Regions from separate parts of the Nonomuraea mangrovi genome, predicted to be linked through region 1. Evidence: riboswitches for the same ligand, from Rfam matches in the RefSeq annotation. Region 1 holds a riboswitch; each other region holds the start of a gene.

What was found. Region 1 has a riboswitch for cyclic di-AMP ahead of ACFSKW_RS30450 (hypothetical protein). Riboswitches for the same ligand answer to the same signal wherever they lie in the genome.
Region 2: linked by a shared signal. The riboswitch ahead of ACFSKW_RS24550 (C40 family peptidase) and the one ahead of ACFSKW_RS30450 (hypothetical protein) in region 1 are both predicted to bind cyclic di-AMP.
Region 3: linked by a shared signal. The riboswitch ahead of ACFSKW_RS05625 (D-alanyl-D-alanine carboxypeptidase family protein) and the one ahead of ACFSKW_RS30450 (hypothetical protein) in region 1 are both predicted to bind cyclic di-AMP.
Region 4: linked by a shared signal. The riboswitch ahead of ACFSKW_RS14025 (coiled-coil domain-containing protein) and the one ahead of ACFSKW_RS30450 (hypothetical protein) in region 1 are both predicted to bind cyclic di-AMP.

What each region holds. Positions count from the first base shown of each region.
Region 1 is NZ_JBHUFV010000047.1:87,621-90,790, reverse strand. Features, by position in the region: gene ACFSKW_RS30465 (hypothetical protein) at 1-364, shown strand, start outside; gene ACFSKW_RS30460 (roadblock/LC7 domain-containing protein) at 394-765, shown strand; gene ACFSKW_RS30455 (hypothetical protein) at 789-1,160, shown strand; cyclic di-AMP (ydaO/yuaA leader) riboswitch at 1,478-1,612, shown strand; gene ACFSKW_RS30450 (hypothetical protein) at 1,768-2,616, shown strand; gene ACFSKW_RS30445 (alpha/beta fold hydrolase) at 2,658-3,170, shown strand, end outside.
Region 2 is NZ_JBHUFV010000035.1:123,105-126,274, forward strand. Features, by position in the region: gene ACFSKW_RS24540 (RDD family protein) at 1-797, opposite strand, end outside; gene ACFSKW_RS24545 (amino-acid N-acetyltransferase) at 884-1,453, opposite strand; cyclic di-AMP (ydaO/yuaA leader) riboswitch at 1,729-1,877, shown strand; gene ACFSKW_RS24550 (C40 family peptidase) at 1,883-2,926, shown strand; gene ACFSKW_RS24555 (LuxR C-terminal-related transcriptional regulator) at 2,986-3,170, opposite strand, start outside.
Region 3 is NZ_JBHUFV010000007.1:30,180-33,349, reverse strand. Features, by position in the region: gene ACFSKW_RS05630 (TetR family transcriptional regulator) at 144-767, shown strand; cyclic di-AMP (ydaO/yuaA leader) riboswitch at 1,077-1,219, shown strand; gene ACFSKW_RS05625 (D-alanyl-D-alanine carboxypeptidase family protein) at 1,233-2,150, shown strand; gene ACFSKW_RS05620 (class I SAM-dependent methyltransferase) at 2,166-2,897, opposite strand; gene ACFSKW_RS05615 (SDR family NAD(P)-dependent oxidoreductase) at 3,037-3,170, shown strand, end outside.
Region 4 is NZ_JBHUFV010000021.1:114,400-117,569, reverse strand. Features, by position in the region: gene ACFSKW_RS14035 (DeoR/GlpR family DNA-binding transcription regulator) at 1-475, shown strand, start outside; gene galT (galactose-1-phosphate uridylyltransferase) at 472-1,533, shown strand; cyclic di-AMP (ydaO/yuaA leader) riboswitch at 1,601-1,741, shown strand; gene ACFSKW_RS14025 (coiled-coil domain-containing protein) at 1,745-2,698, shown strand; gene ACFSKW_RS14020 (cytochrome P450 family protein) at 2,775-3,170, shown strand, end outside.

The DNA.
Region 1 (3,170 bases):
GGACACAGCGCCCGTGGCGCCGGTCAGGCGGCTGCCCGGCCATCGCGTCGTGCTGAACGACCTGCAGTGGGAGATCCTCGTCCACGCCGACCGCGCGGCCACCCCACTGGAACTGGCGATGAAGCTCGGCAGACCCGGTTACGCGACGCTGCTGGCCGTACGCCGCCTTGCCGCGGCGGGGCTGCTCGCACGTTCGGAGGGCATGCCGCCGCCGCTGCCCAGGCGGCTCGGCCGGGACGAGGAGTCGCGGCCGCGGCCCGACCCCGACGCTCCTGCCCTGCCACTCGGGCCCGTGGTGACCGCGGACCCGACCGACATCAACCTGCTGATCCGGCTGAAGAAGGCGCTGGAGGAGCTGTCGTGAGGTTCCCCTCACTCAGAAGGAGGCCACCGGTGGAGCTGCGGGACGAGGTGCTGAGAGAGATGGTGCTCCTGCGTGAACGCACTCCCGACGTCAGCGGGAGCATCGCCTGCAGCGTGGACGGGCTGACCATCGCCAGCGACCTGACGGGCGGCAACGTCGAGCAGACGGCGGCGCTCTCGGCGGCCCTCCTCGCGCTCAGCAAGCGCATGGCCATCCTGGCAGGCAAGGGCGCCCTGGAGGAAACCCTCATCTCGGGCACCGCGGGCTTCGCCGCCTTCTACGCGGCCGGCCCCACGATCGTCCTCACAGTCCTGGCCGACCCTGGCACCAACCTGGGGCTGCTGCGGCTGGAGGGTCGCAAGACGGCGGCGAGTGTTGCCGCCATCGCATCGCGAAAGTGACTCACATCCACACGGAGGAATGCATGGCGAGCATGGACGTCTCCCTCAAGGAGATGATGGCGATCGACGGCGCTCTCGGCGCCGTCGTGGTCGACTACGGCAGCGGCATGGCCCTGGGCGCCCTGGGCGGCTCCAAGGACCTGGACCTGCAGGTGGCCGCCGCGGGCAACACCGAGGTCGTCAAGGCCAAGATGCGCACGATGGACTCCCTCGGCCTCAAGGACACCATCGAGGACATTCTCATCACGCTGACCGGCCAGTACCACATCATCAGGCCGATGACCGGCAGGGGCGGCAAGGGACTGTTCCTTTACCTCGCGCTGGACCGCGGCAGGGCGAACCTGGCGATGGCGCGGCACCAGCTGCGCTCGATCGAGGAGAAGCTCGAGGTCTGACGGACCGCGCCCCGTGTCCGCGGCGCGGCGGACACGGGGCGTGCCGTACGGCCTGGGCCGCGCCCCTCGCGCCGTGCCGAATCCGGCGTTCGACCATGACTCTTCCATGATTTTTGACTTCTGATCGATTTACCATGCCGGACCCCGTGAAACCCGTTGTTTCGCAGGGGTTTTCGTGTCTTCTGGGCCTGTCGATTCGTGACGATAAAAGGTAGATCTTCTTTCCGATTCATGGCTTTGCTTTTGCCTTTGGGGTGGTTTGCGCCTAGAGTCCATTGCGTTACCGACCGGTGACGTGCCCTTCACAAGGAAGAGCAGGCTGGTCGGCGCCGAATCCCGCGAACGCGGGAACCGGGGACCCATCTCTTTGGGGTGAATCCGGCCCAGTGCCGGTAGGGCATCTCCACGCCCGAACCCGTCAGCTAACCCGGTAGGCGAGATGGAGAGGACCACACTCGTGTACTACCACCCCCCAAACTGAGCGGCGCTTTCCCCCGCTTCTTCGCGCTCTCCTTTGCGTAGCGACTGTTAGGCCCATGCCCGGCTACGCCTTTGCCTGATCTTCATTCGAGCGCGGATTGCCCATTCCCTCGCACAAAGGACTTTCATGACCCGCCGCTTTGGCATGCGCGTTTCCGCCCTGCTCGTCACCACCGCCCTCGCCGTAGGCACCGGTGCCGCCGCCGCTCTCGCCGAGCCCTCCGGGCCCGACATCAGCCAGGTCACCCAGCAGCGGACCCTCCTCCAGGGGTCCACCACCGCCTCCTACTACTGGGACGACGCCTCCGGCCGCGCCGGTGACACCGGCCTGCCCGCCAGTGGCATTCCGATGCGCAAGGGTCTGATCGCCAGCCCGAGCTGGCCCCTCATGACCGAGGGCTACGTCGTCTACAAGGGCAAGAAGGCCCCCTTCTTCGTCGGCGACCGCGGTCCCGGCAACCCCTCGAACAACGGCATCATGCTCGACCTCGACGCCAAGACCTTCGCCGAGCTCACCGGCGGCAGGTTCAACTCCGACACGCTGGGCGTGGACGGCATCGGCGGCGAGGGGCACATCAAGATCCAGTACGTCATCACCAAGTGGGGCAACGGCGTGGGCAAGAAGAACCACCCCGTCGCCTTCTCCACCGGTGCGTGGAGCCGTAAGGACAGGAACCCGGCCAAGCCGCCGGTCGACCTCCTCGCCCTCGCCAAGGCGAAGAAGGCCGAGGAGGCCAAGAAGGCCGAGGCCAAGCGGATCGCCGCGGTGAAGGCCGAGGAAGAGGCGCAGGGCGGCGCGTCCGTCCAGCCCGCCTCGTTCGACACGGGCGCCGCCACCACCACCGCCGCCCGTACCGAGACCACGGACGAGAACGGCCACACCGGTACCGCTCTCGCCCTCATCGGCGGTCTGGCGATCGTCGGTGGCGTCGGCTACCTGGGCCGCGGCCACCTGCGCAAGGTCGTCTCCCGCTAGGCCCTTGCCGCCACGCGAAACAGAATGGGATTCTGTTTCGCATGACGCTCAAGGCGCATGCCAACGGTATCGAGATCGCCTACGACACCTTCGGCACCCCCCGTGACAGGCCCCTCCTGCTGATCATGGGACTCGGATCCCAGCTGGTCCACTGGGACGACGAGTTCTGCGAACTGCTCGCCGGGAGGGGCCACCACGTCGTCAGGTACGACAACCGCGACGTGGGGCTCTCCACCCATTTCTCCGAGGAGGGCGTGCCCGACCTCACCCCGGGCGCGGCGGCGCCCTACCTGCTGAGCGACATGGCCGACGACGCGGCCGGCCTGATGGACGCCCTCGGCTGGCCCGCGGCCCACGTGCTGGGCGTCTCGATGGGCGGCATGATCGCTCAGGCGCTCGCCATCGCGCATCCCGGCAGGGTGCTCACGCTCACCTCCATCATGTCGACCCCCAGCCCCGACGCGGGGCCGCCCACCCCCGAGGCGACGGCCGCGCTGTTCTCCGCTCCCGCTCCCGACCGGCAGGCCGCGATCGAGCGGGCCCTGGAGGTCTGG
Region 2 (3,170 bases), on a different contig from region 1:
CCGGGCTGCCCGTACGCGGGCTGCTGCTGGCCGTAGCCGGGCTGGGCGTAGGGCTGCTGCTGGCCGTACGGGGACTGCTGGCCGTAGCCGGGCTGCGACTGGCCCTGCTGGCCGTAGTCGGGCTGACCGTAGGAAGGCTGCTGGCCCGAGGACGGCTGCTGCTGCCCGTAGCCGGGCTGCTGGCCGTAACCAGGCTGCTGCTGCCCATAGCCGGGCTGCTGCTGGCCGTGGCCGGGCTGGCCGTACTCGGGCGGCTGGCCCGAGGATGCCTGCTGACCGTAGCCCTGCTGCTGCCCGTAGTCGGGCTGACCGTAGGAAGGCTGCTGGCCCGAGGACGGCTGCTGCTGCCCATAGCCGGGCTGCTGACCGTAGGAGGGCTGCTGCTGCCCATAGCCGGGCTGCTGCTGGCCGTAGTCAGGCTGGCCGTAGGGCTGCTGCCCCGAGGAAGGGGCCTGCTGCCCGTAGCCGGGCTGCTGGCCGTAGGAGGGCTGCTGCTGGCCGTAGCCGGGCTGCTGACCCGAGGACGCGGCCTGCTGGCCGTAGCCCTGCTGCTGGCCGTAGCCGGGCTGGCTGTAGCCCTGCTGACCATAGCCCTGCTGCTGCTGGCCGTAGCCCTGCTGCTGGCCGTAGTCGGGCTGGCCCTGGGACGGCTGACCGTAGCCGCCGCCTTCATGGCGGTAGCCCACGATCGTCACGTCAGGATCGGGCTGCTCGCCCGGGCGTCCTGCGTTCTGCTGACCGTATCCGGAATTGTCATCAGGTTGATCCTGCGGATACGGCGGCTGTCCGGTGCTCACCGTGTCACCTCGCTTCGATGGCGCATGTGGCACATGTCAGGACACATGCTTGCTGTTGCCCAACGTATCGACATGAGTATCAACAATCACCTTTCCTCTTGGTCAACGCCATAGTCAACTGCTTCCAGATGGAGCAGCATCCTGGTGTTGCCAAGGGTGTTGGGCTTGACATGCTCCAGATCCAGAAACTCGGCCACACCCTCGTCGTAGGAGGCCAGCAACTCGGCGTAGACCTCGGGTGACACCGGTGTTCCCTGGATCGGGACGAAGCCGTGCCGGGCGAAGAAGTCGACCTCGAACGTCAGGCAGAAGACCCTGCGGAGCCCCAGGTCACGGGCCGTTCCCACCAGCGCGGTAACAATACGGTGACCGATGCCTGAACCTTTGACGGCGGGGTCGACCGCGACCGTGCGAATTTCGGCGAGGTCCTCCCAGAGCACATGGAGCGCGCCGCAGCCGACGACCTGGCCGCCGCGCTCGGCGACCCAGAACTCCTGGACGTCCTCGTACAGCGTGACCGTGGCCTTTTCCAGCAGCTTGCGGCCCGCGCCCGCGTAGATGTCGACCAGGCGCCTGATCGACCTGACGTCCGGCGTGCGGGCTCGCCGTACGACGATCTCGGTGTCCTGCATTGTGCGCTCGACGACCTGCTCCATGGCCCTTCAGCGTACCTAGCTCGTTTCGGCCCACCCTTAACTACCGTCACATGACGCACTGTAGCGAGGCGGGCACGCTATGCATCTCTGCACGACAAACCCGACAAACCTTCGCGAAACTCAGTAAAGGCTTTGCAATCCCCTGGTCGATCGGGCTTTTGCGTGATCTGCCCGTGATCCTTTGGATGCGCATCCTCTACTGGATTGGCAGTTCTGGTTGAGCACGAACCTTGCTTGCACTAGTGTCCACCGACGATGTCCCCCACGCGGCCAGGCGTGGAGACACGCCTAATCCCCCACAAGGGGAGCCGGGGACCCGCCGGCGGCCGCCCAGCCGTCAAGGGGTGAATCCGAGCTCGGGCTCGGTAGGGCTGCTCCGGCCCGAACCCGTCAGCTAACCCGGTCGGCGACTACGAGAGGAGCTGGTTGGTGAAGCGCAGGCGCATCCGCGAAGGGGAGTCGGCGGGCGAGCACGCCCGCCCCCACGAACCCGGTTCCCGCCGGAAGCGGTTCGCGATCCTGGGCGCCGCGATGGCCGTTCTGGTCCTCACCACGCCTCTCGGCTCGGCCATGGCCGACCCCAAGCCGTCGCTCAGGGAGCTCTCCAAGCAGGTCGAGAAGCTCCACAACGACATCGAGACGCTCACCGAGCAGTACAACGGGCAGCGCGAGAAGCTCAAGAGCGTCAAGAAGTCCGCGGACAACGCCAAGAAGATCCTGGCCACCAGCGAAGCCGATCTGGCAGCCAAGCGCGCCAGGGCCACCCTCCTGGCCGAGAGCACCTACATGTCCGGCGGTTTCACCGACGGCCTCGCCTTCGCCAACGCGACCGATCCCGGCGCCTTCCTCGACGCCGCCGCCACCTCCTTCGCCATCAACCAGCAGCAGGGCCAGGAGGTCAAGGAGCTCGCCGAGTCCATCGCCGCCGCGGAGAAGGCCAGGGCGACGGCCAAGACGCGCCTGGCGGAGGTCCAGAAGCTCGTCGACGACCTCGGCGGCAAGCGGGACAAGATCACCTCGATGGTGGCCAAGGTCGAGAGCAGCCTGTTCAGGCGGGCGATCGGTGAGGCGGGACGGCCCGGCACCCGCGCCACCAAGGTCAACCTGCCGATCATCGGCAGCGGCAAGGCGGCGGAGGCCGCACGCTGGGCGCTGACGCAGCAGCTCAAGCCGTACGTGTGGGGGGCCGAAGGTCCCGGCTCCTACGACTGCTCGGGGCTGGTCATGGCCGCCTACCAGCGCGTCGGCATCAGCCTGCCGCACTACACCGGCGACCAGTGGACCGCGGGCACGCACATCACGCGCGAGGAGCTGCGCCCGGGTGACCTGGTCTTCTTCTACAGCGACCTGCACCACGTGGGCATCTACATCGGCGGCGGGATGATGGTGCACGCGCCCCAGACCGGCGACGTCGTCCGGATCGCCACGATCGGCAACAGGCCCTTCGCGGGAGCCGTCCGCATCGCCGACTAGCCGGGAGCCGCTCGCGCCGGAACCGGATGGAGGCCGTACGCGAGACGCAACCGCGCCGGCTAGATGAGTCTTCGGCGCGCCGCCCAGGCCACCGCCTCGATCGCCGTGGCGACGCCGATCCTGTCGCAGATGACCCGCAGGCGGCGGCGGACCGTGCGACCGCTGATCTCCAGCGTCCTGCCCACGCGGTCGACCGTGACGCCCTTGGCCAACTCCGCCAGGAGTTCCAGGTCGTCCTGGCTCA
Region 3 (3,170 bases), on a different contig from region 1:
GAGCGAGGCCCTCACGGGAGGCCGGAACCTCGTTCCCTCGCGACGTCGTGAGGTCGACCACAGGCATGTCCGCACCCCTTACCTTGAGCTGTCAAGGTACGATACGACCCGCTGCCTTGGCCGGTCAAGGTAAGGTTGGAGTCGTGGGGACACGCCGTACACGAAGACCGCCTGAAGAGGCTCGCCGGCTGATCCTCGACGCCGCGGCAGCGCTGCTCGCCGACGGAGGCGTCGCGGCGGTCCAGGTGCGTGCCGTCGCCGCCCGGGTCGGCATGACCGACGCCGGCGTGACACACCACTTCCAGAGCCGCGACAACCTGCTGCGCGAACTGCTTCGACACGGTGGACGCCAACTGAGAGCCGCTGTGCAGGACGTTCTCTCGTCGTGGCTGGAGCAGGGCGCCGACCTCCTGGAGCTCGTCGAGTCACTCGCAGGTCTGTACCGGCAGGGCTACGGCGAGCTGGCGGTCGCGCTGCATGCTGCGGGCTGGCGAGAGCATGGCGACGGGATGCTGAACCCGGTTGTCGACGCACTCCACAGGCTTCGGCCGTCCGCGGCTTCGACCGAGGACACGCGGCTCGCGGTCGCGGCCCTCCACCAAGCGATGGCGATGGAGCCTCTCTACGGGAGTGCCTTCCGCCGCAGCGCCGGCCTCACCGGCGTCGCGGCGAGCGACCCGACCGCGCAGCTGCGCTGGTGGACGCGCCAACTCCACCTCGCGCTCGACCTCGAACCGTCCCCGCTCCGACATGACCGGGGACGCTGAGTCAACGGACGCGGCTGGGGCGCGGATCGAGCCGGTTCCGCCTGCTGGCGGTCGGTGTCGCACCTTGCCGGCTCGGTGCTGCGATCACCGCGCGTACAAGCTCATCGTGAAGGCCGACTGGGACAACATCTGGAACGACGGCTGGGGGTCGATCGCCGACGCGTAGCGGATCGGGCGGGAGCGAGTGTGGAGTATTTGCCCCTTTTGTGCAGTTTGGCTATTTTTAGTGCATTGTGCAGCGAGCCGTCGACTCGTCCGTTGCCATTGCATTGCCCGGACCGCGCGTCTCCTGAGGCTCATCCGCAGGACGACACTCGGCCGCCGAATCCGTATCCACGGAACCGGGGACCCACTTCCCTTGGGGTGAATCGAACGCCGGCTCAGCCGCGTCCGTAGGGCACTTCCCAGCCCGAACCCGTCAGCTAACCCGGTAGGCGGCATGGAAGCTAGGAGCACAACCCCTTCATGCCCACGTACCTCAAGAACCGGCTGGGCCGCGCGCTGCTCGGCGTCGCCATCACCGCAGGCGCCGTGACCGCCGTCGCCCCTGTCGCACAGGCCGCCCCACCGGCCGGTTCGGTCGTTTCACCGGCTCCCCGTGCCCACGTTCCCGCCCCCTCCGCTGACGCCCCCGCGGTGCTCGGCCGTGCCGCCCATGTGATCGACGCCAAGACCGGCAAGGTCTACTTCAGCAAGAAGGCCGATCTTCGGGTCCCGGTGGCCAGCATTACCAAGGTGATGACCGCCTACACCGTGTTGAAGCAGGCCAAGCCGACCGACGTGGTCGAGGTCACCGCCAAGGACGTGCGTTACGCGTCGAGGGGCGGCGCCTCGGTGGCGTACCTGCGCGCCGGTGACCGGCTCACCGTGGAGGACCTGCTGTACGCCCTGATGCTGCCCTCCGGCGCGGACGCCGCCCACGCGCTCGCCCGCACGTACGGGCCTGGTGTCGACGCGTTCACGGCGAAGATGAACGCCAACGCCCGCGAGCTCGCCATGAAGGACACACTGTACGTCAACGTCGACGGGATGCCCGCCAAGGGCGGCGGCTACTCCACCGCACGCGACCAGGTGCGGCTCGCCCAGGCGGCGCTGAACAACCAGTTGATCAAGAAGGTCGGCTCCACCCGGCACCGCTCGATCCCTGAGACGGCGGAGCACCGCGCCTACTCCTGGCGGAACACGAATCGCCTCCTCCGCACGCCGGGCACCATCGGCCTGAAGACCGGATTCACGCGCGCCGCGGGCTACACCCTCGCCTTCGCCGCCGACCGGGACGGCCGTCAGCTGGTCGGCGTGCTTCTGGGAGAGAGCAGCTCCAGCCGCCGCTTCGAGACCGCTCAGGCGCTCCTCGACTGGGCGGCGACCAGCAGGCAACCCTGACAACTCGACAGCAGCTTAACCGGCGGCCTGCAGCTGGAATTGCAGGTCGGAGGCGCCTGGCGACTCCAGGACCGAGACCGCGATCAGGCCGGCGGCTGCGGCAAGGCTCTCGAATCCTGAGCGGGTGTACCAGTGCAGTACCCAGGGGCGGTCCACGACGGTGCTCTCGCCGTCGCGGCACCGCTCGTAGCGCAACACCGTCGTCTGCGTCCGCGCGGAATCGCTACGCTCCTCGGACACCACCGAGACCCGCAACTCTGCACCGTCGTCCGCTGTAGCGGTGCGCACCCGGCCGATCCGTTCGGCAGGTGTGGGCGATGGGACGAACAGCGGCACCAGGGCGGTGCCGCCCACGGCGAGATGGTCGCGGATGCGGTGAAGGGCGGCCAGAGCGATGGAGTCGTCGGGGAGCAGGTTGAAAGTCGGCCCGGCAAGAAAGATCGCACGGTAGCGGCGTGGCAGATCGAGCGCCTCCATGCGCTGGTGGTAGACGACGACATCGACGCCTTGCTTCCGCGCCCGGTGACGGCACCGCTGCAGCATGTCCGCCGAGGAGTCGACACCCTCGACGTCGAGGCCGCGCCGACGCAGGTCGAGCAATGGATCGCCGTCCCCGCACCCCAGCTCCAGAGCCGGGGAACCAGCCTCTTGGACGAACGCCGCGTAGGGCTCTGGATCTTGGGCCACGGACTTCAGCGGCCCGTATAACTCGGCGACGATGCCTGTATAGAAATCAGCAGGATGCACGCCCGCACCTTACGCGTCAGCCGAATGCCCGGCGACATCATTTCCGGCGTCTCGCCACCCGCTCACCACGACGACGTCTCAGTGTTCGTGGTCGCGCGGGTTTGCGTTCGAGCGCGCTCGAAACCATAGCGTTCTCGCCATGACGACACAGACCTGGATCATCACCGGCGCGTCCCGCGGTTTCGGGCGCGCACTGGCGGAGTCGGCGCTCGCGGCGGGCGACAACGTGGTGGCGGCGGTGCGCCGGCCCGAGAGCGTGGCCGACCTGGAGGC
Region 4 (3,170 bases), on a different contig from region 1:
CACGACCACATGGACGCTGGCCCACCACCTGGTCGATGTGCCGGACCTGACCGTCATCACCAACTCCATCCCCGTGGCCGACGTCTTCCACCGCAGCCCGCGCGCCGACCGCACGGTCGTGCTGACCGGCGGCGTCCGCACGCCCTCCGACGCCCTCGTCGGGCCCGTCGCCGTCGCGGCGATCAGGCGGTTGCACGTGGACACGCTCTTCCTCGGCGTGCACGGCATGAGCACGAGAGCGGGGTTCACCACCCCGAACCTGCTGGAGTCGGAGACCGACAGGGAGCTGGTGGCCTCCGCCCACCGCCTGGTGGTCCCCGCAGACCACACCAAGTGGGGCACGGTCGGCATCAGCACGATCGCGGAACTGTCGGAGGCCGACGTCGTCATCAGCGACGCGAACCTGCCGGAGGAGGCCCGCGCGGAGCTGGCCGAGCGGGCGGGAGAACTGATCATCGCGGAGGAAACGAAGTGAAGCGCACCATCGCGCACATGGCCGACGGCCGGGAGCTGATCTACTTCGATCGGCGCGACGACGCCGACAGGAGCGCGATCGACGAGCGCGAGCTGCCGCCCAGGCCGGTCGCCTCCGAGCTGCGCTACGACCCGCTCACCGAGGAGTGGGTGGCGATGGCGGGCCACCGGCAGACCCGTACCTTCCTGCCTCCGGCCAACGAGTGCCCGCTGTGCCCGACCAGGCCCGGGATGCCGACCGAGATCCCCGCGCCGGACTACGACGTGGTCGTCTTCGAGAACAGGTTCCCCAGCTTCTCCACCAACCTGGGCTCCTACACCGATCCAGGCGGCCTGAGCGAGGTGCGCCCTGGCGTCGGGCGCTGCGAGGTGGTCTGCTTCACCTCCGACCACGACTCCTCCTTCTCCGCCCTCTCCGACGAGCAGGTGGAGCTGGTCATGGAGGCATGGGCCGACCGCACGGCCGAGCTGTCGGCGATCCCCGGTGTGGAGCAGGTGTTCTGCTTCGAGAACAGGGGCGCCGAGATCGGCATCACGCTGGCCCACCCCCACGGCCAGATCTACGCCTACCCGTACGTGACCCCGCGCACCCGCCGGCACCTGGCGGCCGCGGCGGGCCGGCCGAACCTGTTCGCCGACGTGCTCGCCGCGGAGCGCGCGGGCGAGCGTGTGGTCGCCGGCAACGAGCTGTGGACCGCGTTCGTGCCGGCCGCCGCCCGCTACCCGTTCGAGGTCCACCTCTACCCGCACCGCCAGGTGCCCGACCTGGCCGCCCTCACCCAGGAGGAGCGCGCCGCCTTCGGTCCCGTCTACACCCGTGTGCTGAGAGCGCTCGACGGCCTGTTCGGCGTGGTCATGCCGTACGTCGCCGCCTGGCATCAGGCCCCCGTGCGGCGGGGTCGTGACCTGGCCTATCTCCACATGGAGCTGTTCAGCATCCGCAGAGCCCCGGAGAAGCTGAAGTACCTCGCGGGCTCGGAGTCGGCGATGGGGGCGTTCGTCAACGACGTGCTGCCGGAGGAGGCCGCGCGGCTTCTGCGCGCTCAGGTAGATCACTGATTTGGTGTCCGATTTAGGTCGCATTACCGCTGGTTTACTACTAACATCCCTTTTCGTCGGCTTTCACAGCCGTTACATGCCTAATCCCGGGCGCGTCGCCCGGGAGCCGGGGACCCACCAAGAACCTGGGGTGAATCCACGTCTGTGGTAGGGCCGCATCTCCCGCCCGAACCCGTCAGCTAACCCGGCCGGCAGACGGAGAGGATCGTTCGTGGCGTCCCCCACGTCTCGTTTCGCATGCGGTGCTCTTGCCGCGCTGTCCCTCATCATCGGTTCCGCGACGGCGGCCTCGGCTGCCCCCAAGCCGTCCGAGCCCACGTTGCGCGCCGAGTTGAAGGAGCTCAATACCAAGGTCGACAAGCTCATCGAGCGCTACAACGCCAAGCGGGTCTCGCTCGCCGAGGCCCGGAAGGCCGCCAAGACGGCGAAGAAGCGGCTGGCGACGGCCGAGCAGACGCTGGCCAAGGCCGAAGCCGAGGCCTCCAAGATCACCGAGATGCGCTACCAGGCCAGCACCCCCGACCTGCCGATGCTGCTCTACACCCCCGACCTCAACACCGCCGCGCTGCTCGAGCAGATGAGCGCCGAGCAGGATGCCGTGGTCAAGAGCGTCGCCGCGGCCCGCGACACCAAGAAGCAGGCCGCCACCGACGCGATCGCGCTCGCCGACCGGATCAAGACGGAGGCCGACCAGGTCGCCGACGACCGGAAGGAGGCCGAGGGCATGATCAAGAACATCGAGAAGAAGCTGCAGGGCCTCGTGCCGACGGGGCCGGGGCGCAAGAGCGACGGAAGCTGGGCGCCCGAGCTGCCCACGGGCTCGGAGAACATCACGCCGCGGACCAGGCTCATGCGCGACACGATCAAGAAGTCGTTCGCGCTGCCGTTCGAGGTGGGCTGCTACCGGTCGGGCGGCAGCGGAGAGCATCCGCTCGGGCGCGCCTGCGACTTCATGATGAGCTCGGGCGGCGCCACTCCGACGGCCGCCAACAGGACGCTCGGCGACCAGGTCGCCGCGTGGGCGATGAAGAACCAGAGCCGCCTGGGCATCAAGTACGTGATCTGGCGGCAGCGCATCAACAGCGGCAGCGGCTGGCGGGCGATGTCCGACCGAGGCAGCATCACCGCCAACCACTACGACCACGTGCACATCTCGATGAACTGATCCTTGCAGGGGGTCGGCGGCGAGCGTACGTTTGACTCGATGACCAGATTCATCCTTCCGGTCACGAGAGGCGCTCATGAAGACCGTCAACCTGATGGACCCCGGCCTGCTGACCGATCCCTACAGGGGTTTCGCCCAGCTCAGGGAGGAGGCGCCCGTCCTCCGCGCCTCCTTCCCCGGGCAGGACACCCCGATCTGGCTGGTCACCCGGTACGACGACGTCAAGTCCGTGCTGAGCGACCACCGCTTCGTCAACGACCCCGGCAACGTGCCCGGCGCCGAGGTCACCGACATGCGGGAGAAGCTGACACAGGCCAGAGGCGTCCCGCCCGAATACGCCCGCTACCTCACCGACGGGATCCTCGATCTCGACGGCGACGACCACCTCAGGCTGCGCAGGCTGGTCTCGCGCGCCTTCACCGCCAGGCGGGTGACGGAACTGCGGCCCAGGGTGGAGGAGATCAGCGCCGAG